Regions from separate parts of the Subtercola sp. RTI3 genome, predicted to be linked through region 1. Evidence: predicted binding sites of a transcription regulator. Region 1 holds the regulator's gene; the other holds the start of a gene.
The links. Region 1 encodes HrcA, which represses chaperone genes, less so after heat shock. Its sites were predicted from a motif close to TTNGCACTCGNNNNNNNCGAGTGCNAA; they were not measured.
Positions count from the first base shown of each region.

Region 2: the regulator HrcA is predicted to act here: its motif matches at 1,881-1,907, upstream of groL (chaperonin GroEL).

Region 1 is NZ_JASJXO010000017.1:32,041-51,169, reverse strand. It holds gene QN358_RS08720 (aminotransferase class IV) at 1-550, opposite strand, end outside; gene QN358_RS08715 (anthranilate synthase component I family protein) at 569-2,050, shown strand; gene leuS (leucine--tRNA ligase) at 2,203-4,782, shown strand; gene QN358_RS08705 (helix-hairpin-helix domain-containing protein) at 5,002-5,955, shown strand; gene QN358_RS08700 (ComEC/Rec2 family competence protein) at 5,952-7,418, shown strand; gene QN358_RS08695 (ComEC/Rec2 family competence protein) at 7,527-8,618, shown strand; gene holA (DNA polymerase III subunit delta) at 8,635-9,687, shown strand; gene rpsT (30S ribosomal protein S20) at 9,894-10,160, opposite strand; gene QN358_RS08680 (pyridoxal phosphate-dependent aminotransferase) at 10,378-11,547, shown strand; gene lepA (translation elongation factor 4) at 11,586-13,436, shown strand; gene QN358_RS08670 (DUF1990 family protein) at 13,440-14,102, shown strand; gene hemW (radical SAM family heme chaperone HemW) at 14,104-15,321, shown strand; gene QN358_RS08660 (DUF4870 domain-containing protein) at 15,352-15,765, opposite strand; gene QN358_RS08655 (DUF4870 domain-containing protein) at 15,814-16,224, opposite strand; gene hrcA (heat-inducible transcriptional repressor HrcA) at 16,337-17,359, shown strand; gene dnaJ (molecular chaperone DnaJ) at 17,414-18,532, shown strand; gene QN358_RS08640 (16S rRNA (uracil(1498)-N(3))-methyltransferase) at 18,544-19,129, shown strand, end outside.
Region 2 is NZ_JASJXO010000071.1:1,789-14,438, reverse strand. It holds gene QN358_RS17575 (hypothetical protein) at 1-96, shown strand, start outside; gene groL (chaperonin GroEL) at 215-1,834, opposite strand; gene QN358_RS17565 (cold-shock protein) at 1,972-2,178, opposite strand; gene QN358_RS17560 (LytR C-terminal domain-containing protein) at 2,325-2,876, opposite strand; gene QN358_RS17555 (DUF3263 domain-containing protein) at 2,898-3,191, opposite strand; gene QN358_RS17550 (GNAT family N-acetyltransferase) at 3,342-3,800, opposite strand; gene msrB (peptide-methionine (R)-S-oxide reductase MsrB) at 3,877-4,278, shown strand; gene QN358_RS17540 (nitroreductase family protein) at 4,291-4,833, shown strand; gene QN358_RS17535 (hypothetical protein) at 4,905-5,213, opposite strand; gene QN358_RS17530 (MFS transporter) at 5,322-6,539, opposite strand; gene aroQ (type II 3-dehydroquinate dehydratase) at 6,647-7,126, shown strand; gene QN358_RS17520 (thiamine pyrophosphate-dependent enzyme) at 7,218-9,053, shown strand; gene QN358_RS17515 (ABC transporter ATP-binding protein) at 9,076-10,170, opposite strand; gene QN358_RS17510 (ABC transporter permease) at 10,167-10,982, opposite strand; gene modA (molybdate ABC transporter substrate-binding protein) at 10,993-11,808, opposite strand; gene QN358_RS17500 (TOBE domain-containing protein) at 11,813-12,217, opposite strand; gene QN358_RS17495 (SGNH/GDSL hydrolase family protein) at 12,261-12,650, opposite strand, start outside.

The sequences.
Region 1 (19,129 bases):
TGTCGAGGTCGGGGCCTTTACGGTTCGGGATGCTCCGCGGGTCGGCGCCGCCGTGAGTGGCCAGCACTGCTGTCGCCCGGGGTTCCGGCGCGATCCGCATCAGCAGCGAGAGCTCGAAGCGCTCGCCGGGCCGGAGGCGTGCGTCGAGGGGAACGTCGATCACAACGTCGAGGGGAACGTCGATCCCAACGTCGATGGCACCGGCACCGGCCCCTGCACCGGCACCGGCGAGCGGTGTCTCTGACGAGACCGAGGAAGCAACGGCGTACAGCTCGACGCGTGGAAACCAACGGTGGATGGGCGGGATTGCCTCCAGCGCGGTCTGCCAGAACGCAGCGAGCAGGGGCTCGTTGCTGAATCCGCTGTCGAGCGCGGCGGCGATGAAGCGGGTTCGGTGAAGGTCGATCGCGCGCACGCGGCCGTCGTCGACGAGCCACGAATCGGCGGCGAGCAAGCGCGGGCGGCGCGCATCCGGAGCCTCGGCCGCGACGAACGCGCCGCCCCGGTACACGAAGCGGCGCTGGGGGTCGGGCTCAACCGGAAGGGGCATGCGCTCTACGCTATTACAGTGCTCCGCCGAATCGTCTGCCGTACGCTCGAGCGCTGGGTCGACCCGCAAACTGTCTTCGCCGCGCTGTACGCGAGCGAGCCGGTGGCGTTCTGGCTCGACAGCAGCAGCAGCAGCAACAGCAGTAGTGACAGCAGCAGTGCCGCAGATGGGCCTCGTCCAGACGTTGGCCCGGCGGGAACAATGAGCTACATGGGCGCCCCGGCGACGGCTGAGGCCGTACGTGACATACCGGCAGCGAGCGTCTTCGAGTTTCTCCGCGACGAGGTCGGCGCCCCGACGCTCGAGGGCGGCGAGGCCGCGCCGGGCGCGTTCCGGCTGGGCTGGGTGGGCTGGCTCGGCTACGAAGTCGGAGCGGTGGCGCTCGGCACGAAGCGCAGCATGTCGCGGTTTCCGGATGCCCGTTTCATGCGCATCGACCGCGCGATCGCCTTCGACCATGAGTTGCACACCGTGACGCTGATGTTCGTCGCGGGGGGTGGCGACGGTGTGAAGGCAGGCGATACCGAGGAGTGGGCCGACGTTACGGCGCAGCGGGTGGCGGCGCTCGCCGAGGGTGGGGCGGCGGGGGAGCCCGCTGTGGCTGCTGTGCCCGCCAGCGCCCCCGCGCCAGATGCCGTGGCCGCGTCAACCGTGCTCTGGCGGCACCAGCGTGCCGAGTACATCGAGCTCGTGAGGAGCTGCCAGGCGTTGATCTCCGCCGGGTCGGCCTACCAGCTGTGCCTGACGAACGAAATCACGGTAGCCGTGCATCCGGAGCCGTTTGCAACGTATAGGGCGCTGAGGGCTGTCAATGCGACCCATCACGGCGGTTTTCTGCGTTTCGACGACGTGTCGCTGCTGAGCTCGTCGCCCGAACAGTTTCTGCGCATCACGCCTGCCGGCGCGATCACGACGAAACCGATCAAAGGCACCCGCCCGCGCGGCGTCGATGCGAACGGAGCCGGGCTGCCCGCCCCCGACGACGACGCCCTGCGCGACGAGCTGCTGGCCAGTGTGAAGGAGCGCGCAGAGAACGTGATGATCGTCGACCTCATGCGCAACGACCTCGGCCGCGTCGCTGTGACGGGCAGCGTCAGCGTGCCGCGGCTGTTCGACGTCGAGAGCTACCGCAGCGTGCACCAGCTCGTCAGTACGGTCGAAGCGCAGCTGGCGCCCGGGCTGAGTGCGGTCGATGCCGTCGAGGCCGCGTTTCCGGCCGGATCGATGACGGGCGCCCCGAAGATCAGCGCGATGAACCTGCTCGCGGGGCTCGAAGCGGGCCCGCGTGGCATCTACGCCGGGGCGTTCGGCTCCTTCGGGTTCGACGGCGCGGTCGACCTGGCGATGAGCATCCGGAGCATCGTGCTCTCGCCGGAGGGCGCCAGCATCGGAACCGGGGGCGGTATCACGGCGCTGTCGGTACCCGAGGAGGAGTTCGACGAGATCGAGGTGAAAGCTGCACCCTTGCTGCGTGCGCTGGGTGTGGCGGGCATCGTTTAGTACTCTTGGGTGTTGGAGTTCATGGCACTGCCCCTGGGGTGTGTCGCCGTGGGCATCCGAGCGGCCGGGCGAGACCTGAGTGGGTCTGACGAGGGCACATTCCGGCGAAGACGGCCCGGCACACATTCCTACGAATTGAGATCTACGTGACAATCGAACGCGAGCCCGACGTGCGCGGCGCCGAAGACGACGCCAGCCGGTACAACTTCGAGGCGATTCAGAACAAGTGGCTGCCCGTGTGGGATGAGATGCAGCCCTTCCGCACCGACATCGAGGGCGACAAACGCCCGCGCAAATACGTTCTCGACATGTTCCCGTACCCCTCGGGCGACCTGCACATGGGCCACGCCGAGGCGTACGCGCTCGGCGACGTCATCTCGCGTTACTGGCGCCACCAGGGCTTCAACGTTCTGCACCCCATCGGCTGGGACTCGTTCGGCCTGCCCGCCGAGAACGCCGCCATCAAGCGCCAGATCGACCCGCGCGAGTGGACGTATGCGAACATCGACCAGCAGAAGGCGAGTTTTCGCCGCTACGCCGGCTCGTTCGACTGGAGCCGAGAGCTGCACACCAGCGACCCCGAGTACTACAAGTGGAACCAGTGGTTGTTCCTGAAGCTCTACGAGAAGGGCCTGGCCTACCGCAAGTCGAGCTGGGTCAACTGGGATCCGGTAGACCAGACCGTGCTCGCCAACGAGCAGGTTCTACCCGACGGCACATCTGAGCGCAGCGGCGCCATCGTGGTGAAGAAGAAGCTCACGCAGTGGTACTTCAAGATCACCGACTACGCCGACCGCCTGCTCGACGACCTCAAGCAGCTCGAAGGCTCGTGGCCCGCGAAGGTCATCAGCATGCAGCGCAACTGGATCGGCCGCTCCATCGGCGCCGACGTCGACTTCGTCATCGAGGGCCGCGACAAGCCCGTCACGGTCTTCACCACCCGCCCCGACACGCTCTACGGCGCCACGTTCATGGTCATCGCGCCCGAATCCGAGCTGGCCGCAGAGCTCGTCGCCGACCCGTCGGTGTCAGACGAGGCCCGCGCCGCCTTCACCGAATACCTTACCGAGGTGCAGAAGAGCACCGAGCTCGAGCGCCAGGCCACCGACCGCCCGAAGACCGGTGTCTTTCTCGAGCGCTACGCCGTCAACCCGGTCAGCGGCGAACGCCTGCCCGTCTGGGCGGCCGACTACGTGCTCGCCGACTACGGCACCGGCGCGGTCATGGCCGTGCCCGCGCACGACCAGCGCGACCTCGACTTCGCCCGCGCGTTCGGCCTGCCCGTGCGCGTGGTGCTCGACACGAACCAGCCGGTCACGGGCGCCATTCCGGTGTTCGTCGACGGTGAGATTCCGGATGACCTGCCTCCGCTTGACCCGGCATCCACCGGTAAGGCGCTCACCGGCGATGGTCGGCTCATCAACTCGGGCCCGCTCGACGGGTTGAGCAAGGGCAAGGCCATCACGCGCGTCATCGAGCAGCTCGAGGCCGCTGGAACGGGCCGTGCTGCCAAGAACTACCGCCTGAGAGACTGGCTGATCTCACGCCAGCGGTACTGGGGAACACCGATCCCGATCATCCACGGCGCCGACGGCGTCGAGATCCCGGTTCCTGAAGACCAGCTGCCCGTGCTGCTGCCGCCCACCGAAGGGTTGAACCTGCAGCCGAAGGGCACCTCGCCCCTCGGTGCGGCCGAAGACTGGGTGAACGTGCCCGACCCGCGCGACGGCTCGCCCGCCCTCCGTGACGCTGACACGATGGACACCTTCGTCGACAGCTCGTGGTACTTCCTGCGCTTCCTCGCCCCCAACGACGACACGCAGGCGTTCGACCCGCGCGACGTCGACAAGTGGGCTCCCGTCGACCAGTACGTGGGCGGTGTCACTCACGCGATCCTGCACCTGCTGTACGCCCGGTTCATCACGAAGGTGCTGTTCGACCTCGGCTACGTGTCGTTCACCGAGCCCTTCAGCGCTCTGCTGAACCAGGGCATGGTGCTGATGGATGGCTCGGCCATGTCGAAATCGAAGGGCAACCTCGTTCGCCTCTCCGACCAGCTCGACGAGCACGGCGTCGACGCCATTCGCCTCACCATGGCGTTCGCCGGGCCGCCCGAAGACGACATCGACTGGGCCGACGTGTCACCGGCCGCCTCGGCGAAGTTCCTGGCGCGGGCCTGGCGCCTCTCCGGCGACGTCACCAGCGCGCCCGAGGTCAACTGGCGGGAGGGCGACGTGTCGCTGCGCCGCGTGACGCACCGGTTCCTCGCCGAGGCCCCGGGGCTCGTCGAGGCGTTCAAGTTCAACGTGGTCGTGGCTCGCATCATGGAGCTCGTCAACGCCGCCCGCAAAGCCATCGACAGCGGCCCCGGCGGTGGCGACCCCGCCGTTCGCGAGGCCGTCGAGACCATCGCGCTCGGCCTCTCGCTCTTCGCGCCCTATACAGCAGAAGACATGTGGCAGCGCCTCGGTTACCCGGCGACGATCTCGGCCTACAACTGGCGCGGTGCCGACCCCGCGCTCCTCACCGAGGAGTCGGTCACAGCCGTCGTGCAGGTCGATGGCAAGGTTCGCGCGCGGCTCGAGGTGTCGCCCAAGATCTCGTCGGGCGACCTCGAAGCACTCGCTCGGGCCTCCGAGGCCGTCGTGCGGTTCCTCGGCGACCGCGAAGTCGTGAACGTCATCGTGCGTGCTCCGAAGATCGTGAACATCGCCACGAAGGCGCGCGACTAGTGATTCGGCTGGGCGGGTCGCTTCTGAGCTGAGCTCTGCGCGATCGCGGCAGGTCCGCGCGTAGCTGGCAGGGAGAGTGGATGCTCGTCCCTGCCAGCTCGGAGTGCCGTCCTTGCCCGCCGGCGGTTCCACTCCTGCACACCACGCTGTTCGTGCGTGTTCTCCACCGTCTGCTCGCTGCGTCTCGGGCCCGGTGCACGCCGAACGTAGCGTCGAAACGTGCCCCACACCCCACTCGACCACCCAGCTCAGCCCTCGGCCGCGCTTTCCCCGCCGTCGACGACAGCGACCGTTCACGCGGGGCCGCCTGCGCATGGCGATCCGCCGCCGCAGCCTCGTACGCGGGTGCGGGTGGGCATCGCCGCGGCTGTCGTCCTGGTGCTGCTGGCACTCGTGTGTTCGGTGCTCTTCTCGATCTTCGCGCCCCACGGCCGAACCGAGACGGTGGCGTTGCCGACCGCGGGTGGCGGGGTATCCAATTCCGCGCGTGCCGCCGGTAGTTCCTCGGCCGCGAGCACCAGCCCTTCGCCGACTCCGTTGGTGATTCCGGGCACTGGGGGCACTCCGGGTACCTCGACTACTGCGGGTGCTTCGAGTGCTTCGAGTACTGCGGGCGCTCCGAGCACTGCGGGCGCTCCGAACACTCCGGGGGGCGCGATCATCCTCGTGCACGTGGTCGGCGCGGTGGCCCATGCGGGGCTGTACGAGCTCCATCGGGGTGACCGTCTGATCGACGCCGTCGCGGCGGCCGGCGGGTTCAGCAGTGCGGCGAACCAGACGACCCTGAACCTCGCGCGCGTGATCAACGATGGCGAGCAGATCGTGGTGCCGGAGCAGGGCGCCCCCGCGGGTGGCGGTGGCGCGGGCGTGGCGGGTTCCGGAGGTGGCGCATCCTCGTCCGGCAGCGGCAGCGGCAGCGGCAGCGGCAGCGGCAGCGGCGGGAGTGGTGGTGCTTCAGGCGGGGGTGTCGCGGTGCCGAGCGCTCCCGTCAACCTCAACACGGCTGACGAAGTCGCCCTTGAGACGCTGCCGCATGTCGGGCCGGCGCTCGCCGAGCGCATCCTCGCCTGGCGAACCGCCAACGGCCAGTTCACCCAGATCGAAGACCTCAAGAACGTCTCTGGAATCGGCGACAAGACGTTCGACACACTGAAACCGTTGGTGACGGTATGACCGCGAGAGTGCTTCCCGGCGTGGCGGTCGGTGAAGCACATGCCCCGCCGCCCCGTTCGCCGATCGACCTTCGGCTGATCCTGCCCGCGGCGAGTTGCTGGCTCACGGCCGGTGTGCTGGTGGGGTTGTCACCGCACTGGCTCGGTGCGTGGGCGCCGCTGATCGCGGTCACGCTGTTCGGGTTCGCGCTCACCCTGCTGGCGTTCGTCGTGTTCGGCGGATTCGGCATGCACTCCCGGTTTCGCGCGCGACGAAGACTGTTGCGGGCGGCCGGAATGGGCGCCGCCGTGTGCGCGGCAGCCGCGCTGGCGTGCGCTTGTGTAGGAGCCCAGGTCTCAGCGCGCAGCCCCGACGATGTCGCCTCACTCGCCGGCCACACGGTGACCGTCACCCTCACCGTCGGCACCGCGGCGGTCGAGTCAGAGGCGCAGGGCTTCGCCGGCCCGCAGTCCTCCAAACGCTTCACGGCAACGGTCGACGAGGTCAGCGCCGGCCCTTCCCACCCCACCCTCTCAGGCCTGCGCATGCCGGTGCTCGTCTTCCTCAGCGCCCCGGCAGTCGGCGGCTCAGCACCCGGCAGCGCAGCCGATTCGCTGCTCGACATCGGCACGCGGTTGCGCATCACAGGAACCCTGCATCCCACCGATCCCAGCGAGAGCGTGGTCGACTTGTTCTTCGCCGACGGCACTCCGACGCTGGTGTCGTCGGCCCCGTGGATGCTCGACTGGGCCAATCACCTGCGAGCGACGTTTCGCGACAGCGCCCGCGCACTGCCCGGCGACGGGGCTCAACTCGTACCGGGCCTCGCCATCGGAGACGTCACCCTGGTCAGCGACGAGCTGAACTCCGCCATGATCAGCAGTGGCCTGAGCCACCTCACCGCCGTCTCGGGTGCCAACTGCGCCATCGTGGTCGAGGCCATCATGCTTCTCGGCGGAGCCGTCGGCCTGTCACGCCGATGGCGCACTGGCCTCTCGCTCGCCGTGATGGGCGCCTTCGTGGTACTCGTCACCCCATCGTCGAGCGTGCTGCGTGCAGCAGTGATGGCGCTCATCGTGCTCATCACACTGGCCTCCGGGCGCCAGCCGAAGGGCCTGCCCGCACTCGGGCTCGCCACCATCGTTCTGCTGTCGGTAGACCCATGGTTCTCCCGCAACTACGGTCTCGCCCTGTCGGTTCTCGCCACGGGCGGACTGCTGGTGCTCACCCGCCCCCTGCAGGCACTGCTCGCGTGCTGGCTGCCGAGCACACTCGCCCTCGTCATCGCGGTGCCCACAGCCGCGCAGATCGCCTGCCAGCCCGTGCTGGTGCTGCTCTCACCGACGATCTCCACGTACAGCGTCGTAGCCAACCTTCTTGCTGAGCCCGCAGCCCCCGTGGCAACCGTCGTCGGGCTCGTGTCGTGTGTCTTCGGTGCCGCGCTCTCCGGCCTCGTGCCGGCAGTCGGTGTCGCCGGTGCATGACTCACCTGGGTACCCGCCTCGTGGATCGCTGGTGTCGCCACCTTCTTCGCGAACCTCCCGGGCGCGAGCATCCCGTGGCTGGGCGGCTGGCAGGGCGCCGCACTCGTCGTGCTCGTCACCGCCGCTGCCCTCGTGGCGCTGTTCCTCGGGCCACCACTGTCGGGCATTCGCCTCGGGGCGAGCGCGTCTACACCGACGGCCGCGAACCTTCGCGCGGCGCCGAACCCTCGCGCGACCGCGACATTCTTGCCGGCGAACGCGGGAGCGATGCGAAACGGCTCCCCGTTTCGACGACCACGACCACTACCGCGACCGCCGCGACGGCGGGTGCCCATCACGCGCCGTGGTGTTCGGCTGGCAGCCGCTGCCCTGCTGGCCACTGCGGTCGCACTGTACGTTGGCACCGCTGTCGGCACCACCGTCACCGGCGGCGCGGCCTGGCCGGCGAACTGGCAGATCGCCGCCTGCGACATCGGCCAGGGTGATGCCGTCGTCGTACACGACCAAGACACGCACGCGCTGATCGACGTGGGCCCCGACCCGGCGCTGCTCACCGTGTGCCTGCATCGGCTGGGCATCCAGTCGATCGATCTGCTCGTGCTCACGCATTACGACCTCGACCATGTGGGCGGCCTCGATGCTGTGCTCGGGCACGTGGGAATCGTGCTCATGGGCCCACCCGAAGACAGCCGTGACGCCGCAATGGCAGGCAGGCTCACGGCGGCGGGCGCGGATGTTCGGCAAGCTCGCCAGGGCGACACCGGTGTTCTGGGCGGCCTGGCGTGGAACGTTCTGTGGCCCCAGCAGGGCACCGCGCTGCGGGGCAACGACGCGAGCGTGACAGTGCAGTTCACGGGCTCGATCAGGTCGCTGTTTCTCGGCGACCTGGGCGAAGACGCGCAGCGCATGGTGATGTCAGCAAACCAGCTCGAAGGAGAAGATGTTGTAAAAGTTGCGCACCATGGATCAGCCGACCAGAGCGAAGACTTCTACCAGGCCATCACGGCAAAGGTGGGGCTGATCTCGGTGGGCATGAACAATCGGTACGGGCATCCGACCGACAGGCTGCTGTCGATTCTCGCGCGAGCGCACACAGAGGCGTATCGCACCGACCTGCTCGGCATGATCGTTCTGGCGCCGTCGCCCGACGGCATCGTGGTGTGGTCAGACGGTCAGGCTAGGGTTGAGAAGAAGAAGTGAGGTGAACGTGGCAGCAGTGCGAGGGTCTCGTTCGGGGGCCGTCAAGAGCGCGGCAGGCAAGACGTCGGGCAAGTCTCCGGCGCCCGTGATTCCGCAACTCACGTGGGAGCAGATTCGCCCGGCAGCGGTGGTTCTCGTGTCAGGAACCGAGTCGTTTCTGGCCGACCGGGCCATCCGGCAACTGCGCGACCTCTTGAAGCTCGAAGACCCGAGCCTCGAAGTCACCGACATCGACGCCGCGAGCTATGCGCCCGGCGAACTGCTCACCATGGCAAGCCCGTCGCTCTTCGGCGAGCCGCGCATGATCAGGGTCACCTCAGTCGAGAAGTGCACCGATAATTTCATTCTCGAAGCCATCGACTACCTCGCCTACCCCGCTGACGACACTTACGTCGTGCTCCGCCACGGCGGGGGAGTTCGAGGCAAACGCCTGCTCGACGCAGTGCGGGCGGCGACCGGCGATGTGATCGAGGTGGTCTGCACCGAGCTGAAGAAAGACACCGAGCGCTACGACTTCGCAGTGGCCGAGTTTCGCGCCGCCGGGCGACGGGTGAGCCCGGGCGCCGTTCGCGCGCTCGTCTCGGCCTTCTCCGACGACCTGGCCGAGCTGTCGAGCGCGTGCAACCAGCTGGTCGCCGACACGAGCGACGAGATCACCGAGGCGACGGTCGAGCGGTACTACGCCGGCCGGGTCGAGACGAATGCGTTCGCGGTGGCCGACAGCGCGATAGCCGGGCGGTACGGTGAGTCGCTCGCGCTGCTGCGGCACGCGCTCGCCACGGGGGCCGACCCCGTTCCGATGGTGGCGGCGTTCGCCATGAAACTCCGCACGATGGCCAAGGTGCTCGGTACCCGTGGTGGGTCAGGGCAACTCGCGGGCCAGCTCGGCCTCGCGCCGTGGCAGATCGACCGCGCGAGGCGTGACCTGCAGGGCTGGACGGGCGAGGGGCTCGGCCGCAGCATCCAGATGCTCGCCGAGACCGACGAGAACATCAAGGGCGGCGGCCGAGACCCGGTCTACTCGCTCGAGCGCATGATCGCCACGATCTCGGCCCGCGGCGAACTCTGACGCCGGGCCTCCCGCTTGAGTAGCCGTGCGCCCGAGCGACGGGGCACCCGCGCGGCAGTGCGCCCGAACGCTACAGTGCGCCCGAACGCTACAGAGTCCCGAACGATACAGAGTTCAGACACGAGAAAAGGCCCCGCCGAGGCGGGGCCTTTTCTGCATCAATGCACCGACGGACAGGCCCGAAGGCCGCACCGCCCGCTCACCGACTACTTGGTGAGTGCAGCAACCGACTTCGAGATCGACGACTTGCGGTTCGCAGCCTGGTTCTTGTGGATGACGCCCTTGCTGGCAGCCTTGTCGAGCTTCTTGCCCGCGATGAGCAGCGCGCTGGCAGCCTTCTCGAGGTCGCCGGCGGCAACGCTCGACTTGACGGCGCGGATGGCCGTCTTCAGCTCGCTCTTGACAGCCTTGTTGCGCTCTTGCGCCTTCTTGTTGGTGCCGATGCGCTTGATCTGAGACTTAATGTTTGCCACTGAAATACCCTCTGTATCTAGTTCGTTCAGAACCTTTTAGAGTTCAGAAACGGTGTTGTTCGAAAATTGATGATCGCAGCCCGCGCAGACATGACGTGTCTCGGGCGCGGCTACGGAAGCCAACAGCAAACAATACCAGTTGTCGCCGCGAACGACAATCTCGCGCGAAACACCCGACCGATCGCTCGACTCCGATAGCGGTAATACCCTTAACCCTATGCCCAGCCTCGCCGCCCACATGGATTCCGTTCCGCCTTCGGGCATCCGCCGCATCTTCGAGCTCGCGCAGTCGCTCGACGACGTGGTGTTTCTCGCTGTCGGCGAGCCTGACGTGCCCGTGGCCTCGCACATCCTCGAGGCCGCCGAGCGAGCCTGGCACGCCGACGAGACGAACTACACACCCAACGGCGGCATTCCGGAGCTTCGCGCGGCGATCGTGGCGAAGCTCGCCACGCAGAACGGCATCGCCGTCGACACCGAACAGGTCTGGGTCACGAACGGCGGCATGCATGCCCTCTTCTTGGCGATGACCCTCACCCTCAGCCCCGGCGACGAGGTTCTACTGCCCGACCCGGGTTACTCGACGTTCGCCATGAATGCCCGGATGATCTCGGCCGTGCCTGTTCCCTACACGCTGCGCCTCGCGCACGACTTTCTGCCCGACCTCGACGAACTCGAGCGCCTCGTCACCAGCCGAACCCGCATGATCATCATCAACTCCCCGTCGAACCCACTGGGAGCCATCTTCCCGAAGCCCGTCATCGAGACGCTGCTCGCCTTCGCCCAGCGCCATGACCTCTGGATTCTGAGCGACGAGGTCTACGAGCGGTTCACCTACGGCGCACTGCACACTAGCGTCGCCTCGCTCGACACCGACAACCGCGTGTTCTCGGTCTTCTCTCTGTCGAAGACGTATGCCCTGACGGGCGCGCGGGTGGGCTATCTCGTGACTCCGCCCGGTATGGCCGCGCTGCTCCGCACAGCACAGGAAGCGATCGTCAGCTGCATCAACACTCCCGCACAGCTCGCTGCGGTTGCCGCCATCACTGGCCCGCAGGATCACGTGGCTGCCGCCGCGACGCACTACCGAGAGAACCTCGAGGTGGCCACGAAGCTGCTCACCGAGCTCGGTATCGCGTTTCTCGAACCGTCGGGTGCCTTCTACCTGTGGGTGGATGTGTCGTACGCCACCGACGGCGACGTGGCCGAGTGGGCTGAGCGTTTTCTCCTCGAGCAGCGCGTCGCCGTGGCGCCGGGCAGTGCCTTCGGGCGGCAGGGCGAGGGCTGGATCCGCCTGTGCGTGGCGGCCGACCCGGCCGACATCGAGACGGGCATCCGGCGCCTGCCCCGGCCACCGGCCGTCACGCCGGCCCCGCCAGTCTCGTAAACTTACGTCAGTCATTGTCAGAAACATAAGAGGAACGCGTGAGCCCCAGAGCAGTACAGGAACTCCAGCCGGCGTCGACCGACCCCGCGTTCATCCGGAACTTCTGCATCATCGCCCATATCGACCACGGTAAATCGACGCTGGCCGACCGCATGCTGCAGATCACCGGCGTCGTCAGTGACCGCGACATGCGCGCCCAGTACCTCGACCGCATGGACATCGAGCGCGAACGCGGCATCACCATCAAGAGCCAGGCCGTTCGCATGCCGTGGGCCCTCGAAGGCCAGACCTACGCACTCAACATGATCGACACCCCCGGCCACGTCGACTTCACCTACGAGGTGAGTCGTTCGCTGGCCGCCTGCGAGGGCGCCATTCTGCTGGTGGATGCCGCACAGGGCATCGAGGCCCAGACCCTCGCCAATCTCTACCTGGCCCTCGACAACGATCTCAAGATCATTCCGGTGCTCAACAAGATCGACCTGCCCGCGGCCGACCCCGACAAGTACGCCGAGGAGATCGCCGGGCTCATCGGCGGCCGCGCCGAAGACGTGCTGCGGGTCAGCGGCAAGACGGGCATGGGCGTCGAAGCCCTGCTCGACCTCGTGGTCGCCACCATTCCCGCTCCGCAGGGCGACATCGACGCCCCGCCCCGGGCCATGATCTTCGACTCGGTCTACGACGCCTACCGCGGCGTGGTGACCTACGTGCGCATGATCGACGGCAAGCTGACGCCGCGCGAGAAGATCATGATGATGAGCACCAAGTCGACCCACGAGGTGCTCGAAATCGGCGTCTCGAGCCCCGAACCGACGCCCAGCAAGGGCCTTGCGGTCGGCGAGGTGGGCTATCTCATCACAGGCGTGAAAGACGTGCGCCTCAGCAAGGTGGGCGACACCGTCACCACCTTCGTCCGGCCCGCAACTGTCGCGCTGAAGGGCTACTCCGAACCCAAGCCCATGGTGTTCTCGGGGCTCTACCCCATCGACGGTTCTGACTACCCGAACCTGCGTGAGGCGCTCGACAAGCTCAAGCTGTCGGATGCCGCACTCGTCTACGAGCCAGAGACCTCCGTCGCCCTGGGCTTCGGTTTTCGCTGCGGTTTTCTCGGCCTGCTGCACCTCGAGATCATCACCGAACGGCTCGAACGGGAGTTCAACCTCGACCTCATCGCCACGGCTCCGAGCGTGATCTACGAGGTGACCACCGACGACAAGAAGACGGTCACCGTCACGAACCCCAGCGAGTTTCCCGGTGGCAAGATCAAGAGCGTCAGTGAGCCCATGGTGAAGGCGTCGATCCTCGCGCCCAAAGACTACGTGGGCACCATCATGGAGCTCTGCCAGGGCCGCCGCGGCTCGCTCGACGGCATGGAGTACGTGGGTACCGATCGGGTCGAACTGCACTACCACATGCCCCTCGGCGAGATCGTGTTCGACTTCTTCGACCACCTCAAGAGCCGCACGCAGGGGTACGCGAGCCTCGACTACGAGCCCATCGGCGAACAGGAGGCCGACCTCGTGAAGGTCGACATTCTGCTGCAGGGCGAGGCGGTCGACGCGTTCAGTGCCATCGTGCACCGCGACAAGGCGTACGCGTACGGCGTGCTGATGACCGAGCGGCTGAAGAAACTCATTCCGCGCCAGCAGTTCGACGTGCCCATCCAGGCCGCCATCGGCGCCCGCATCATTGCGCGTGAGTCGATCAGCGCTATTCGCAAAGACGTTCTCGCCAAATGCTATGGCGGTGACATCACCCGCAAGCGCAAACTGCTGGAGAAGCAGAAAGAGGGCAAGAAGCGCATGAAGATGGTGGGCCGCGTCGAGGTTCCCCAAGAGGCGTTCATCGCTGCCCTGAGCGGCGACACCGAAGGCAAAGAGAAGAAGTAAGTGATGAGCGAGCAGATTCGCACACGCTCGACCCACATCGATCAGTCGCTCACGTACGCGGCCATCGGTGCGAGCCAGGCCGATGACCTCATGTACTACCCGCCGAAGGGCTTCAAGCCGTTCCAGGCCCGCATGCGGCTGGGTTCGGGCGACGAGCGGTTCGAGTCGGCGGCCGAAGCCGTGCTCACGTGGGGCATCCAGCGGGGCAGCGGCATCACCGTGCAGAACATTGAACTGCCGACGTCGAGCGACACCGACTACGTCGGCCTCGTCTACGACGCCGCCGGCCTGCCGATCGCCCCGCGCGAGGTCGACGAGGGGCACGTCTACACCGAAGACGGTACGCCGCACGTCGCACCCGGCGTCTCGGCCGAACTCGTCGTGTCGGTCTTCGGCGTGCGGTTTGTCGCTCCCGTGCGGGTGGTGTCGGTGACAGCCGACACGAACAGGGTGGGGTTCGCCTACGGAACGCTGCCGGGGCACCCGCAGACGGGCGAAGAGAGCTTCATGGTCGAACGCCACGATGACGGCTCGGTGTGGGTGGTCATCCGGAGCTTCTCGAAGCCGTCGACCTGGCTCTACCGTCTCGGCACGCCGCTCGTACGCTGGCAGCAGCGCAAGGCCACGAAGCAGTACCTGCGCGCCCTGCTGCCCGCCCGGGCCTGACGTGGGCAGCGCGCTTCCGCTCGGCGACCCGGCGCCGCTCGACGGGCTGTTGCCCGCGGGCACGGCTGACCAGTCGCTCGGGCACCCGTTCGGTGTCTACCTGCACGTTCCGTTCTGCCGTGTTCGCTGCGGCTACTGCGACTTCAATACCTACACCTCGACCGAGCTTCGCGGTGCAAAACAGGTCGACTACGCCGGCCAGGCCGTGCTCGAGGTACACCAGGCGGCGCACGTGCTGGCCGCCTCGGGTGTCGAGCAGCGACCCGTGTCGACCGTGTTCTTCGGCGGAGGCACGCCCACCCTGCTGCCGAGCAGCCAGCTCATCGAGATGCTGCGGTCGGTCGATGAGGCCTGGGGCCTCGCGCCGGGCGCCGAGGTGACCACCGAGGCCAACCCCGACTCAGTGGATGCCCGTTACCTCACTGATCTCGCGGCCGCCGGGTTCACCCGGGTGAGCTTCGGCATGCAGTCGGCCGTTCCGCACGTTCTGCAGACCCTCGATCGCACGCACGACCCCGAGCGGGTACCGCAGGTGGTCGAGTGGGCGCGCGACGCGGGCCTTCAGGTCAGCCTCGACCTCATCTACGGCACGCCGGGCGAGAGCCTCGACGACTGGAGCCGGTCGCTCGACGCGGCGCTTGAGATCGCCCCCGACCACCTCTCGGCCTACGCACTCATCGTCGAGCAGGGCACCAAACTCGCCCGCCAGATTCGATCGGGCGTCTACCCCGAACCCGACGACGACCTCGAAGCCGACATGTATGAGCTGGCGGATGCCCGGTTCGCTGCCGCCGGCTACGAGTGGTACGAGGTGAGCAACTGGTCGCGCGGCAACCAACCTTCCCGCCACAACCTCGCGTACTGGCAGGGCCACGACTGGTGGGGAGTGGGCCCGGGTGCCCACAGCCACGTCGGCGGCACCCGCTGGTGGAACGTGAAGCACCCCGCGGCCTACGCCGACCGTATTCTGGCGGGTCACTCGCCGGCGGCCGGCCGGGAGTCGCCCGACGCCGAGGCGCGTGAGGTCGAGCGCATTCTGCTGCTCGCACGCATCCGCGGCGCCCTCACGACGGCCTCACTCGCGCCGGGACCGCGCCGCGAGGTGGCCGGGCTCATCGCCGACGGCCTCGTGAACGCACAAGCCGCCCTCGCCGGGTCGATCGAGCTGACCGTGCGGGGGCGGCTTCTGGCCGATGCCGTGGTGCGGCGCCTCACCTGAGGATGAGCGCTGCGACCGCAGCCGACGTTGCTACTTGACGAACTGGATCGCACACCACTTCGGGTAGACATAGAGCTCACCCTTGTTGGCCGCGAGGGCAGCCATGATGCTGAAGATGATGCTGATGATGCCGGCGGCGATCAGCACGACGACACCGATGATGACGATCGACAGGATGCTGCCGATGACATACGCGATGAGCAGCGTGATCTGAAAGTTCAGCGCCGTCTTGGTGTGGTCGCGGATGAACTCGCCCCGGTCTTTCAGAACCAGGTAGCCGATCAGGGCGGGCAGGAATCCGAAGATGATGCCACCGACGTGGATCAGTGTCGCCCACAGGCGCTGGTCGCTCGGGCTGAGGGGCGGCTGAACCGCGTACCCGGCGGGGCCAGAGGGGGGCGGGGGAGCCGGAGGCCCGACGGGAGGGGGAACTTCGCTCGACATTGTGACGCCTTTCGTTGGTTGCGACGATCTTACGAGAAGTGGGCCGGGCTACTTGATCCAGCGAAAATTGACGGGATACCGATAGCTGCCGCCACCGTTCACCCGAACGCCGCCGACAATGGCGAAAACCAGGTTCACGATCACGACCGCCCAGATGATGAGGCCGATCAGCAGGCCGATGATCCAGCCGAAGACGGGTATGAGGCCGAGCACGCCGGCCACGATGTTGCCGACCACGATGATGCCGGTGACGTTGATGGTCCAGTTCAGGGCTTCGGTACTCTCCTGCCGCACCAGCGTGCCGCGGTCTTTGAAGACCAGGTAGATGATGAGGGCCGGGATGAGCGGAATGATGTTGCCGAAATGAGAGAGGGAGGCCCAGAGCTTGTCGTCGGCAGACGAGAGTGCGGGCTGGCCGGCAGCCGGCTGATATGGCGGGGTACCGTTGGAGTTCGACATAAGCACAAGATACTGCTCGTCAACCGGGTTGAGCAATGATTTTTACTCAGCGTGTGGCGATATATAATTGGCACTCTAGATACCTGAGTGCTAGGCGGAAGGCGGCAACACAGTGGTCTCTGAACGCAGCCTCGAAGTGCTCAGAGTGATCGTGCACGACTACGTGGCCTCTCGCGAACCGGTTGGTTCGAAGTCGATCGTCGACCGCCATTCGTTCGGTGTGTCGGCCGCCACCATTCGCAACGACATGGCGCTTCTCGAAGAAGAAGAGCTCATCGTCGCGCCGCACACATCGTCTGGCCGCATTCCCACCGACAAGGGCTACCGGCTCTTCGTCGATCATCTGTCTGGCCTGAAGCCGCTCACACCCGCGCAACGCCAGGCAATCGAGACGTTCTTGGGGTCCTCCGTCGACATCGACGATGTGCTTGCCCGCACCGTTCGACTACTCTCGCAGCTCACCCAGCAGGTGGCGCTCGTGCAGTACCCCTCTCTCTCGCAGGCGAAAGTGCGGCACATCGAGCTCGTGGCTCTCACGCCCGTGCGCCTGCTCACGGTGGTCATCACCGACACGGGCCACGTCGAGCAGCGCATCGTCGAACTGCCGACCGGCATCGACGACGAGTTCCTGGTCACGCTGCGTTCGCGGGTGAATCACGCTGTCGCGGGGTTCGGCCTCGACGAAGCGGCTGCAGGCCTGCTTGCCTTCGCCTTGCAGTTCACGCCGCCAGAGCGCCTCTCGGTCGACGTGATCGTGGCCGCACTCGTCGAACAGGTCACGGCGAACCGGCAGGAGAAGCTCATCATCGCGGGGGCTGCGAACCTGGTGCGCACCGAGGGAGACTTCGCCGGCAGCATCCTGCCCGTTCTCGAAGCTGTCGAAGAGCAGGTGGTGCTGCTCCGCCTGTTCAGCGAGATGCAGGCAGACCAGCACGGCATGTCGGTGAGCATCGGCCGCGAGAATGCGTCGTTCGGGCTCGCCGAGACCTCCGTGCTGGCGAGCGGCTACAGCTCGGTCGGTGGCCAGGTGGCGCGGCTCGGCGTGCTCGGCCCCACCCGCATGGACTACTCCACCAACATCGCGGCCGTTCGTGCCGTGGCGCGTTACCTCTCGAAGAGCCTGGGCGAGTCATAAACAGGCGAATCGTGAACTTTCTGATGCAATTCCCGAACAAAGGAGAAGCCCTTCGTGGCTGACCATTACGACGTGCTCGGCGTCGAGCGAACCGCTAGCACCGACGAGATCAAGAAGGCGTACCGCAAGCTCGCCCGAGAACTGCACCCCGATGTGAATCCGAGCCCGGATGCCCAAGAGAGGTTCAAGTCGGTGACGCACGCGTACGACGTGCTGAGCGATCCCGGGCAGCGCCAGAACTACGATCGCGGCCCGCAGGCCGGTTTCGGTGGCGCTGGCGGCGGAGCCCAGGGCTTCGGCGGTTTCGGAGACATCTTCGAGACCTTCTTCGGCGGCCAGCAGGGTGGCCAGCGCGGCCCCCGCTCGCGCGCCGAGCGCGGCCAAGACGCTCTGCTGCGCGTCGAAGTCGACCTCAGCGAGGTCATCTTCGGCACCCACCGCGACCTCGAGGTCGACACCGCCGTGCTCTGCGAGACCTGCAACGGCAGCTGCGCCCAACCGGGCACCCACGAAGTGACCTGTGACATCTGCCACGGCAGCGGCCAGATCTCCCGCACGGTGCGCTCGCTGCTCGGCAACGTGATGACGAGTTCGCCCTGTGGCACCTGCCGCGGCTACGGCACGGTCATCCCCGCACCCTGCGTCACCTGCCAGGGCCAGGGCCGTGTTCGCGCCCGTCGCATCATTCCCGTCGACATTCCGGCCGGCGTCGACACCGGCCTTCGCCTGCAGATGCCCTCGCAGGGTGAGGTCGGCCCCGCCGGCGGCCCGCAGGGCGACCTGTACCTCGAGGTCAAGGTGACCCACCACGACATCTTCAGCCGCAACGGCGATGACCTGCTGTGCACGCTCGAAGTGCAGATGTGGGATGCAGTGCTGGGCACGACGACGACGCTGGGCGCGCTCGACGGCGACGTTGAGGTCGAACTGAAGCCGGGCATCCAGAGCTCTGAAGTGGTGACGATCAAGTCGCGTGGCGTGACAAAGCTCCGCGGTGGCGGTCGCGGTGACCTGAAGATCGGCATTCAGGTGGTGACGCCCACGAAACTCGACCACAAGCAGCGTGAACTCGTGAAACAGCTCGCCGCGGCGCACAAATACCCCGCCCCCACGCTCGGGCACTTTCAGCAGGGCCTGTTCGCCAAGCTGCGCGACCGGTTTCTGAACGTCTGAGAGCCTGAGACATGAGTTCGCTGTTCATTCGTGAAGACCTGAACGACATTCCGCACGAGGTGCGCGATGTCGTGTCGCTGCACGGCGAAGAGCAGAAGCACGCCGTGACGGTAAACCGCATCAAGGTGGGCGAAGACACCTCCATCGGTGACGGTCGCGGGCTGATCGTGAGCGGGCCAGTCATTGCGGTGTCGTCGAGCGTGCTCAGCATCGCGGTGACGAGTGTGCGGGTCGAGCGGCGACCGGCCGCGACCATCTGGCTGGTTCAGGCCCTCGCCAAGGGCGACCGCGACGAGATGGCCGTGCAGGCCGCCACCGAGCTTGGAATCGACGGCGTGCTGCCGTGGGCTGCCGAGCGCTCGGTGTCGCGCTGGGTGGGCCCGAAAGTGGCGAAGGGCGTCGAGCGCTGGCGCACCATCGTTCGTGAGGCCAGCAAGCAGTCCATTCGCGCGTTTGTGCCGACGGTGGGCGAGTTGGCTGGCATCAAGCAGCTCATCGAACTGGCTTCGGTCAGCCGGATGCTCGTGCTCGAGCCCTCCGCCACAGAGGCGCTCACCGCGGCCGCGCTGCCCGGGTTCGACGCTGCTGACTTCGATG
Region 2 (12,650 bases), on a different contig from region 1:
CTGCGCCTGCTGCGCCTGCTCGCTGCGCTGCGTACGCCGGAGACAACGCAATCGGCGGCCCTCGTTCGAACCGCGGCGAATACAGCGGAAGTCTGAGCAAGGGCCGCCGATTCGTGAGTGCCACCGCTCCGACGAGCCGAATCGGGGCGGGAACGCCAAAGCGGGCCGCCTCCCGAAGGAGACAGCCCGCTTGTGGTGGTGAGGGGTGGAGGACTTAGAAGTCCATTCCGCCTGACGGGTCGCCCACGGGAGCAGAGTTGCGCTCCGGCTTGTCGGCGACGACGACCTCGGTGGTGAGGAACAGACCGGCGATGGATGCGGCGTTCTGCAGGGCAGAGCGCGTCACCTTCACCGGGTCGTTGATTCCGGCAGCCAGCATGTCGACGTACTCGCCGGTTGCGGCGTTGAGGCCCCATCCGACGGGCAGGTTGCGCACCTTCTCGGCGACAACACCGGGCTCGAGGCCCGCGTTGACAGCGATCTGCTTGAGCGGAGCGTCGATGGCGACGCGAACGATGTTTGCACCGGTCGCCTCGTCACCCGTGAGCTCGAGCTTCTCGAAAGCGGTCTTGCCAGCCTGAATGAGCGCTACGCCACCACCGGCGACGATGCCCTCTTCGACGGCTGCCTTGGCGTTGCGCACGGCATCTTCGATGCGGTGCTTGCGCTCTTTGAGCTCGACCTCGGTTGCGGCACCGGCCTTGATGACGGCGACGCCACCAGCGAGCTTCGCGAGACGCTCTTGCAGCTTCTCACGGTCGTAGTCGCTGTCGGTGTTCTCGATCTCGTTGCGGATCTGCTGCACGCGACCGGCGATGAGCTCGGCGTCGCCGGCACCTTCGACGATGGTGGTCTCATCTTTGGTGATGACGACCTTGCGCGCACGGCCCAGGAGGTCGAGCGTGACGTTCTCGAGCTTGAGGCCGACCTCTTCGGAGATGACCTGGCCACCGGTGAGGATGGCAATGTCTTGCAGCTGCGCCTTGCGACGGTCGCCGAAGCCGGGAGCCTTGACGGCAACCGACTTGAAGATGCCGCGGATCTTGTTGACGACGAGCGTGGCGAGTGCTTCGCCATCGACGTCTTCAGCAATGATGAGCAGCTGCTTGTTGGCCTGGATGACCTTGTCGACGATGGGGAGCAGATCTTTGATCTGCGACACCTTCGAGTTGACGATCAGGATGTAGGGGTCTTCGAAGACGGCCTCTTGACGGTCGGGGTCGGTGACGAAGTACTGCGACAGGTAACCCTTGTCGAATCTCATGCCCTCGGTCAGCTCGAGCTCGGTGCCGAACGTGTTCGACTCCTCGACGGTGACGACACCCTCTTTACCGACCTTGTCGATTGCTTCTGCAATCAGCGCGCCGATCTCGGGGTCACCAGCGGAGATCGATGCGGTAGCCGCGATCTCTTCTTTGGTCTCGATCTCTTTGGCGTTGTTGACGAGCTCGGCGATGACGGCTGCAACAGCCTTCTCGATGCCCTTCTTCAGGCTGATCGGGTCGGCACCGGCTGCGACGTTGCGCAGGCCTTCGCGAACCAGGGCCTGGGCGAGAACCGTAGCGGTCGTCGTTCCGTCGCCTGCGACGTCGTCAGTCTTCTTGGCGACCTCTTTGACGAGCTCCGCACCGATTTTCTCGTACGGGTCGTCGAGTTCGATCTCTTTGGCGATGGACACACCATCGTTCGTGATGGTGGGCGCACCCCACTTCTTCTCAAGTACGACGTTGCGACCGCGCGGGCCGAGCGTCACCTTGACGGCGTCAGCCAAAATGTTGAGTCCACGCTCGAGGCCGCGTCTGGCCTCTTCGTCGAAAGCAATAATCTTTGCCATGTGTGTTTCTCGTCCCTCCCGGGCGTCATGAAAGATTCATAAAGGTTTAGCACTCAAATAGCGAGAGTGCTAAGACCAATACTGGCACTCGTAGGGTGCGAGTGCAAGTGAACGCCCGGGGACGAGACCGGTATTGGCTACTGGGCCAGGCGAACTGACTCCGCCTGGGGGCCCTTAGAGCCTGTTCCCACTTCGAAGATGACCTGCTGGCCCTCTTCGAGAACCTTGTAGCCACCCATGTCGATGGCGGAGTAGTGAACGAAGACGTCTTGCCCGCCACCCTCTACCGTGATAAAGCCGTAGCCTTTTTCAGCGTTGAACCACTTGACGGTTCCGTTCGCCATTGTTACTCCCAATTGCTGTGTTACGTGCCACCATTTCGAGTGAAATGATCCGTTTCCCTAGTAAAACGGTGCAGGCAGTCAATGTGGGGACTCGTGACGACAATTCAACAAGGATTAAACAATCCCGAAATACAAGAGGTGTTTCTTCACTTTCCGGGGTCTTTGTAATCGGTACCCAGTACCGCTGTGAGGTCGGCCCCCTGAAACTGTGTCGATTGCTGCACAGCAATGCCGCCGAGCGCCGCCGCCAGGCCCTTGGCGGCTCCTTCATTGCCCGCGTCGGCGTAGTAGACGGTCGACGCCGTGATGTCTGTCGTACTGGCGTTGGCCTCGGCACCGACGGCCCAGCCGGCCGTCGTGGCCTGTGTTCCGGCCCGCGTCGCGAGCCCGGCAACGGTGGTTCCGTTCAGAATGGTCACCTTCGCAGCCGCGTTCGTGGTGGGCTCGACGGTGGGCGTCGGGGTGACGGCGTCGCTCGCGACGGCCGACGAATCGCCACCGCTCGTACCCACGAAGTTGATCTTGTTGTTGATGGCGAAGAGCCCCACGACCCCGAGGCCGACCAGCACGCCGGTCGCGAGCGCAGCCCACGCGAAGGTCACCCAGCCGCGGCCGCGTGGCTTCGGTCCACGATGAACGCCGCGGCGGGGGCCGTCGAAGACGGCACGGTCAAAGGAATCCTGCGGTTCGGTAGGCATGGTGAGGGCGTGGGCCGATCTTTATTCGTCGCGGGAAAGAAGACGTGCAGACCGGGCTGCCAGCCGCGTGTCTCGTACTCGTTGGAGCCGCTTGATGAGCATGGGGTCGAATGCGAGCGCTGCGGGCGATTCGAGCAGGGTACCGACGATCTGGTAGTACCGAGCAGCAGAGAGGCCGAATTCTTCGCGAATGGCCTGCTCTTTCTTGCCCACGTGCTGCCACCAGATGCGTTCGAATTCGAGAATGCGGCGGTCGCGCTCAGCGAGAGTGCCGGGCTCTGCCGTGAGTGCAGGGGTTGCTGCGGGTTCAGTCATGCGCTTGCCACCCCTCATCTACTCGTGGTCTCGCTCGTCGACACCCGGCCGCCCTCTGCAGCGCCAAGTTTCGCCAATTCTAGGGCTCGGCACCTTGGCAGAGGGTGCAAGCCACGCGTGCGAGCACCCAGAGCCGCTTCGCCAGTCGCTCTACGCCCCGGCACGATACATGCTCAGGTGCCGGATGCCCGCCTCGACATACTCGTCACCGAACGCCTCGAAACCGAACTTCTCGTACAGCGGGGCAATGTAACTCTGCGCGTGCAGCAAGAGCGCCTCGTGGCCGAAGCGCTCGATGACGGAGGCCACCAGGCGCTGGGCGAGCCCGTTGCCCCGGAACGCCGGCCCCACCACCACGCGACCGATGATTCTCTTCGCATCGAGGTGCTCAGGCACTTCGTCTTCGAGAGTACGGAGGTACGCGACGGTTTCGGCGCCGTCGGCCAGCCAGAAGTGAACGGTGCCGGGCTCGAGGTCACGGCCATCCAGCTCGGTCTCATCGACACCCTGCTCGACGAGGAACACATCGGTACGCAGTTTCAGCGCGGCGTAGAGTTCGCTGGTCGTGAACTCACTGAACGTTTTCTGAATGATGGAATGGTCAGACACGGGTTCGAGTTTACTGTGATGATGGAACGCGCCCTCAGCCGATCGAGACCGTCGGCGCGCGTGGAAAGAGGAGACCATGAGCTACGAAGTTGCCAAGTCAGACGAAGAGTGGAAGCGCAAGCTGAACCGCGAAGAGTTCGCCGTTCTGCGCCAGGCTGCCACCGAGCGCCCGTGGACGGGCGAGCTGCTCGACGAGAAGCGCGAAGGCGTCTACCGCTGTAAGGCGTGCGGGCAAGAACTCTTTCGCAGCGACACCAAGTTCGACTCGCACTGCGGGTGGCCGAGCTTCTACGCGCCGAAAGACTCCGACTCGGTCGAACTGATCGAAGACAAGAGCCTCGGCATGGTTCGCACCGAGGTTCGCTGCTCGAACTGTGGCTCGCACCTCGGGCACCTGTTCGACGACGCACCTCAGACGCCGACCGGTGACCGTTTCTGCATGAACTCGGTTTCGCTCTCGTTCGACGAAGAAGCCTAGGCAGGCTGCACCGTGTCGGCACTCGACTCTCTGCTGCACCGTCGTTCGGTGTCGAAGGTGGGGGCCTCTGCCCCCTCGCACCGCGATCTGTTTGCGTTGGTCGAGGCCGCCGGCACGGTAGCCGACCACAGCTCGCTGCGGCCGTGGCGCCTCATCGAGCTTCGCGGGGCCGCTCGCGATCGGCTGGGGCATGCTCTGGCCGACGCCGAGGGGCCCGGTGCGAACCGCGAGAAGCTGGTGGCGAAGATGCACCGCGCTCCCCTGCTCATCGCACTGGTGGTCGTTCACCAGCCGAGCGCGAAGGTACCGTACTGGGAGCAGGAGGCCGTCGCATCCGGAGTCGCCCACGCACTCTCACTGCTGCTCGACGAAGCGGGCTGGGGTGTGATGTGGCGAACGGGTCAGCAGACCCGTTCGGAGCCAGTGCGGCAGATGCACGAACTGCGGCCGAACGAGAACCTGCTCGGCTGGTTGTATGTGGGCGATGCCCCTCCCGGCCAGCGCGAGTTGCGACGCAAGCGCGTCAACCCGATGGATCATCTGACCGAACTCTGACTGTTCAGAGAGGCCTGACAGCTGTTCACATAGGCATGGCAGACCCGGCAGTGCCGACAGGTGTGGCCGAGCTAGCGGCGGCGTTCGTGCAGGCCCAGCGGGTTCACCGGGTCGGGGCCGAGCCGCCGAGAACGCTCGAGCAACTGCCCGACGTTGGCGCCCATCCATGCGGCGGCGCCTGCGAGGCTCTCGTGCGACGACAACCACACTCTCAGACCCTGCTGGTCGCAGCCGTACGAGTAGACGCCGAAGAATTCGTGCTCGCCGTCGCTGTACCAGCGCACCCAGCCAAGGCACCGGCCGTCGTGCGCCATGAACCACACGCCGTCGCTCCACGGGGTCGGAGCGTAGACAGCGTGGGGCTCTGTTCGGTCGGTCATAGAACCCGTCAGTGCTGCGCTCACCATTTCAGATTAACGCTCCCGCCTGAAAAAAGACCCGACGTAGGCCCAGTGTTGCGTGAGTGTTCACGGTGTGGCGGCGGTGGGTCAACTTGCGACAGGCACCGAACCGGTCACGACAGCGACAGCGCGGCGCTGGCGACCGAGCGAGAGCAACACCAGGAGCCCGGCGAGCGCGATGCCGCCCGCGAGGTAGAAGACGAAGGCCACTCCGAACGCACTCACACCGAGCCCCCCGACGATCGAGCCGGTCGCGATGGCGAGCTGAATGGTCGTGACGAACAGCGCGAGACTGCCATCGGATGCCCCGGGGGCGGCCTGCGACATCCACGTCTGCAGCCCCAGAGGCAGAGCTCCCCACACGAGCCCCCAGAGCACCAGCAGCGCGAACACACCCGGCAGCGACCACGCCAGCAGCGGGAGCGAGACGACGGCGATGGCAAGTACCACCTTCGTCACCGCGAGGGTGCCGGTGACACTGCGGCTGAGCGTGAACCCGGCGATGAAGTTGCCCGCGATACCGGCGACGCCGAACGCCAGCAGTGCGATGGTGATCGTGGTCGGGTTGATCTGCACCAGGTCTTGCAGGTAGGGGGCAACGTACGTGTACGCGGCGAACTGGGCCATGAACGCGAGCGCGGTGGCGATCAGCCCGATGCGCGCGCGCGGAATCAACAGCAGCTGGCCGAGGGTCGCGAACCGCACACGCTGAATGGCAGGAATGCGCGGCAGCAGAGCGATCTGCAGCAGCAGTGCGACGGCGCCGAGCGCTGCGCCAATGAAAAAGGCCGTGCGCCAGGTGGCGACTGCGGAGACGAAGGCGCCGAGCGGCAGGCTCACCACGGTGGCGAGCGAGACCCCGGCGGTGATGAACGAGGTGGCACGAATCACGCTGCTCTCACGCACCAGACGGCTGGCGATTCCGGCGCCGATCGACCAGAACCCGCCAATGGCAAGGCCGAGCAGCATGCGCGCGAGAATCAGCGTGGGCAGATTCGCGGCGAAGGCACCGAGCACGTCGGAGATCACGAGAAGAGCGGTGAGCGAGACCAGCACGATGCGTCGGTCGACCCGCGAGGTGACGACGGTCACGAGGGGTGCCCCGATCGCCCCCGTGAGACCCGTCGCGACAACGACGAGACCGGCGGTACCCACGCTGATGTTCAGGTCGGCTGCGATCGCGGGCAGCAACCCGATGGGCAAGAATTCTGAAAGCACGAGTACGAACGAGCCGAGGGCCACCGAGAGCACCGCGATCCATCCGCGGCGATCGGTGAGTGTGTGCGGGGAAGGGTGAGTAGACATCTCTCCTACCAATGCTGCGAATCGGCCGTTCATTCCCAATGCGGGCAGCGATTCTGCCAGAACGGTACGGTGTAAGCACCCCGGCCGCCAGCAGAGAGAACCGCCCGATGACCCCACCACCCCCGACGCCGGCCCCGAACATCACGGTCAGTGTCATCAACGGACCGAACCTGAACCTCCTGGGGCTCCGCGAACCCGGCATCTACGGCAGCCAGTCGCTCGCCGACGTCGAGCAACTGGTCACGGCCAGGGCTGCCGAGCTCGGTGTGACGGTGACCTTCGCGCAGAGCAACCACGAGGGCGAACTCGTCGATCTGATTCAGGATGCCCGCACGAGCGCGCACGCGATCATCCTGAACCCCGCCGCCTACTCACACACCTCGGTGGCCATCGCCGACGCGCTCAGCGCCGTACAACTGCCCGTGGCCGAAGTGCACCTCAGTAACATCCACAAGCGTGAAGAGTTTCGCCACCACTCGTTCGTGTCGGCGGTGGCTGACGTGGTGATCTGCGGCGCGGGGCCGCTCGGCTACGTTCTGGCGCTGGAGTACCTGGCAGCGAAGCTCGGCGCGGCGCCCGACGCCTGACACGGCCAGCCCGTGCGGGCTGTCAATCCCTTTCTGCGCCGCGGCGCCCGGGAATACGGTCGAAGAACCGCCCCCACGAAAGGTTCTGCCCATGGCTACCGTCAGCGACTTCGTCATTCAGCGCGTCACAGAGTGGGGAGTCACGCGGGTCTTCGGGTTTCCCGGTGACGGCGCAGGCGCGTTCGACGGCGCGCTCGGCAAGGCAGAGAAGGAGGGCACCGGGCTCGAGTACATCCGCCCGACGCACGAGGAGATCTGCGGCCTGATGGCCACGGCGCATGCCAAGTTCACCGGCGAGACCGGCGTGTGCATCGCAACCTCGAGCCCCGGCGCGTTCCATCTGTTGAACGGCCTGTACGACGCGCAAATGGACAACCAGCCGGTGGTCGCCATCGTCGGCCAGCAGGGCCTGAACGCGCTCGGCACGTTCACCATGCAGGAGTCGAACCTCGAGCGCGTATTCGCCGACGTCGCCGTGTACGTACAGACCATCGTGTCGCCCGAACAGGCTCAGGCCGTCGTCGACACCGCCTTCCGCACCGCGCGGCTGCGGCTCGGGCCGGCGGTCATCGTGATTCCGCACGACGTGCAGGCGATGAAGATGGTCGAGCCGAGCCCGGCGAACTGGGTGTCGCGTTCGAGCGCGGTGGGAGCATCCACGGCCATCACACCGCCCGAGAGCGAGATAGTGAAAATGGCGGGCATCATCAACGCCGGCCAGAAGGTGACGTTCCTCGTGGGGCACGGCGCCACCGGAGCGACCGCCGAGGTGCTCGAAGCTGCGCGGCTCGCGGGTGCCGGCATCATTACTGCGCTTCGCGGCAAGCAGGTTGTGCCCTCTGATGTTCCACATCACACCCAGCAGCTCGGGCTGCTCGGCTCACTTCCGAGCCTCAAGCAGATGAAACACTGCGACACGCTGGTGCTACTCGGCACCAATTACCCGTACGGGCAGTTTCTGCCCGAGAGCGGCCAGGCGCGGGCCGTGCAGGTCGACCTGAAGCCCGAGCAGATGGGGCTGCGTTACCCCACCGAGCTGAACGTGTGGGGAGACGTCAAGGCCACGCTCGAAGCGCTGATCCCGCACCTCGATGCGAAGACCGATCTGTCATGGCAGAACGGTATCGCCGACGAAATGGTGTCGTGGGAGAAGGAGATGGCGGCGCAGGCAGCGCTCGAGTACTCCGACGGCGTGAACCCGCGGCGGGTCATCCACGAGCTCAACAAGCGGCTGCCTCCTCGGGCCATCGTGACGGCCGATGCCGGTACGACGGCCGACTGGTACGGGCACCACATTCGGCTGCGCGACGGGATGCTCGGCGACATGTCGGGCCGGCTCGCCACGATGCTCGCGGCCATGCCCTACGCGGTCGCGGCGAAGTTCGCGTACCCCGACCGCACAGTGGTGTGCACGATAGGCGACGGAGCGTTTCAGATGCTCGGAATGAACGAACTCATCACGGTGAAGAAGTACCTCAGCCGGTGGAGCAACCCGCAGCTGGTCATCGTGGTCATGCACAACGACGACCTCGGGCAGGTGTCGTGGGAGATGCGCACCGAAGACGGCAACCCGGTGTGGCGCACGGCGCAAGACGTCGAATCGGTCGACTACGCGGGCTGGGCCGAGCTGCTGGGCTTCGAAGCGGTCAGGGTGCGGGCCGACGACGAGGTCGAGGCGGCGCTCGACCGGGCCTTCGCCCACCGCGGCGTCACGCTGATCGATGCGTACTGCAGCAAGAACGTTCCGCCACTGCCCGCGCACATCACGGCGGAGTTCGCGAAGAACACCGCTCTGGCACTGCTGAAGGGTGACCCGTACCTGCTCGAGGTGGCGAAGGATTCGGCTGAGGCGCTGCTGTCAGAGGGCATCGAGCGGGTGAAGGGCACGCTGCACCTCGGGCAGGGCGACGGCGCGACCGAGAGGTAGGCGGCGAGCGGGCGCGGGGCGGTTAGCGGGCTCGGGGCCGCGTGGCCGGGTAGAGTGCGGCCGCCCCGGGATCGAAGCTGAACCAGGAGCGCGAGCCGTCGGTGAGGTCGAGTTCGGCCACGCGGCGAGCAGTGAGGTCTGCCGCGAGGCGATCGGTGCGCACCCGCACGAGGTCGCCGCGCTGCTCGAGGTCGGTGATGACACCCTCGATGGCGTTGACGGCTGCGGCGGGCGGGCGGTTCGACACCGTCACCGCAGAGGGGCGAACGGCCACGATGACGGCGGTGCCAGCATCCGGAGCCGGCCACTCGGTCGCGTTCGCCGCCGCGGCGCCGGTCGACACCGCCAGCTCGATACCGTCGTCGGTGCGGAGGCCGGTCGGGGTGCGCACACCGCTCAGGATGCTCAGCCCCGCGATGCCCGCAGCAAACGCCGTACGGGGCCGCTCGAGCACCTCCCGGGTGGGGCCGTCTTCGACGACTCGGCCTCGCTCGATGACGAGCACCCGGTCGGCCAGCGTGTAGGCGTCGAGGATATCGTGCGTCACGATCAGCGCGGTACGCCCCGCGAGCACCCGCTTCAACATGCGGCGAATGGCCGGCGTGACCGCCATGTCGAGGGCCGCCATCGGCTCGTCGAGCAGCAGCAGCCGCGGCTCGGCGGCGAGTGCCCGGGCCACGGCAATGCGTTGCGCCTGTCCACCAGAGAGCTGCGCTGGCCTGCGGTTCTCGAACTCGCTGCCGTCGACCTCGGCGAGCCACCGGCGGGCTGCAGCGTGCGATGCCTGACGACGGGCGCCTGCACTTCGCGGCCCGAAGGCGACATTGTTCAGCACGCTCAGGTGCGGAAACAGCAGCGCCTCCTGCGCGAGCAGCGCGACCGCGCGCTGGTGCGGCGGTTTCGAGCCGTGTTGCGTGCCAGCCCGCGTATCGAACAGGCTTGCGCTCTCGAGTTCGGCGTGCCCATCGTCGGCCGCCAGCAGCCCCGAGATGAGGTTCAGCAGGGTCGATTTTCCCGCCCCATTCGGCCCGAGCACAGCAACCGTCTCGCCCTCCTCAAGGGTGAACGACACGTCGAAGTCACGGCTCGCCACACGGGCGTCGAAAGTGAAGGTCACAAGAGCCTCTGCCTGCCCCCGGCGTTGCCGAGGCTCGCCTGGTGCGCCAGTCCCACCACCAGAATGGCCACAGCGACCAGCACGAGCGCGAGCGCGACAGCCGCATCGGGGTCGCTCTCCCGCTGCAGGTAGATCTCGAGCGGCAGCGTACGCGTGACACCCTGCAGGCTGCCCGCGAAGGTAAGAGTGGCACCGAATTCGCCCAGCGCCCTGGCGAACGACAACACAGCCCCCGAGACGAGCGCGGGCAGCACCAGCGGCAGGGTGATACGGCGCAGAACGGTTGTGGGGCCGGCTCCGAGCGTGGCCCCGATGGCTTCATATCGCGTGCCCACCGTTCGCAGCGCCCCCTCGAGGCTCAGCACCAGAAAGGGCAGCGCCACGAAGGTCTGCGCCAGAATCACGGCGGTGGTCGAGAAGGCGATCTGGATGCCCAGAAAATCCATCGGCGCCTTGAGCAACCCCTGGCGCCCGAACGTGTAGAGCAGCGCGATGCCTCCCACCACCGGGGGAAGCACCAGCGGCAGCAGTACGAGCGAACGAACGATGCGCTGGCCCGGAAACCGCGTTCGCGCCAGCACCAGCGCCATCGGAACACCCACGATGATGCAGAGCAGAGTGGCGGCACCGGAGGTGCGCAGGCTCAGCAGCAGGGCATCCGTCGACTCCTTCGAGGTGATCAACGGGATGAACTGACCCCAGTTCACACGAACGACCATCGCCACCAGCGGCAGCACCACGAACAGTGCGCCGATGATGGCGATGGCGAGAACCCATCGGGGAACGCCCGCGTACCCGCTGGAGGCTTTCATAAGGGGCAGGTTACGGCTTTCCGAACCCTGCGTCTGACAGCACGCCCTGGCCGGTGCTGCCGGTCACGAACGCGATGAACGCCTGTGAAAGTGCGCTGCTCTTCGTCGACGCGAGTGCGCCGATCGGGTAGGTGTTCACGGCCGTGCTCGACTCGGCGAAAGGAACGCCGGTGACGCTTGTGCCGGCACCCTTCACATCGGTGACGTAGACGAGGCCGGCGTCGGCTTCACCCGAGCTGACCTTGCCGAGCACGTCGGTGACCGACGACTCTTGGCTCACGGCGGGAATAGTGACGCCCGTGGCCGTCTCGATGGTGGCTGTTGCGGCACCGCAGGGCACCGCCACCGCACAGATGACGGTCTTGATGCTGCTCTTGCCGAGATCGGCGAACGTCTTCACCCCGGCGGGGTTTCCCGGCGGCACAGCGATCTCGAGCACGTTGGTGGCAAAGTTCACCGGGGTGCCACTGATGAGCTTGGCATCGGTGAGCTTGGTCATGTTCTTCGTGTCGGCCGATGCGAACACATCGGCCGGCGCGCCACCCGTGATCTGGGTCACGAGGTCAGACGAGCCCGCGAAGCTGAAGGTCACGGTCGTACCTGGGTTCTCGGCCTGAAACTCTGTTCCGAGCTTCGTGAAGGTCGCTTTGAGAGAAGCGGCGGCGAACACGGTGATAGTGCCGCCCGGTGCGGTGGTGGCCGAGCTGGAAGGGGCGTTACCGACCGACGCGCTGCTGCCGTTCGACGAGCTGGAACAGGCAGCAGCACCCATGATCACCGCCGCAGCCATGAGCAGTGCGGCGAAACTTCGAACAGGTAGCGTCATGGCTTCAGGCCTTTACTGGAGGGGTTTCGACGATGACCGTCGTGGCTTTCACCACGGCGACGGCAACCGAACCGAGTTCGAGCCCGAGTTCGCGCACGGCTTCGCTCGACATGAGTGAGACCACCCGGTGGGGGCCGCACTGCATCTCGACCTGCGCCATGACTTTGTCGCTGATGATCTCGGTGACGAGACCCACGAAACGATTGCGGGCAGACCGCCCGACCAGCGACGTGTCATCGGGCAGGATGGCGTTCTTGCGGGCCAACTGGGCCAGTGCAAGGCCATCGACAACGGTGCGACCCGAGTCATCTTTCAGACTCTCGAGAACACCGGCGTCGACCCATCGTCGTACCGTGTCGTCGCTGACACCCAAGTACTGCGCTGCATCACGAATCCGAATATGCGACATGAAACAGATTCTAATTCCGCACCTGCGGATTAATCTAATTGGGTCAGGGTGACGAAAGTGCGTTGCGCACCAGCGGCCCGATCGTGTCGGCCAGTTCGTGCTCGCCATCGGCCGTGGGGTGCACGTCATCGTCTTGCATCAGCCCGGGCTGGTCTGCGAGGGGTTGCCCGATGTCGACGTAGGTGCCACCGACGGCCAGGGCGGCCGACCGCACACCCTCGTCGATCTGCTGCAGCTCTGCCGGCACCTCGGTATCGCCCCAGAACGCGCTCAGGGCGATGATGCGGGTGGTGGGCAACGCAGCCCTCAGGCTGGTGAAGGTGGAGCGGGTGGCCGCGGCGAGATCGCTGCTGTCGAGCCCGAGGTCGTTGCTGCTCGACGAGACGATCACCACGTCGGGGTTCAGCGATTCGGCCACATCGGCCTGCGCTTG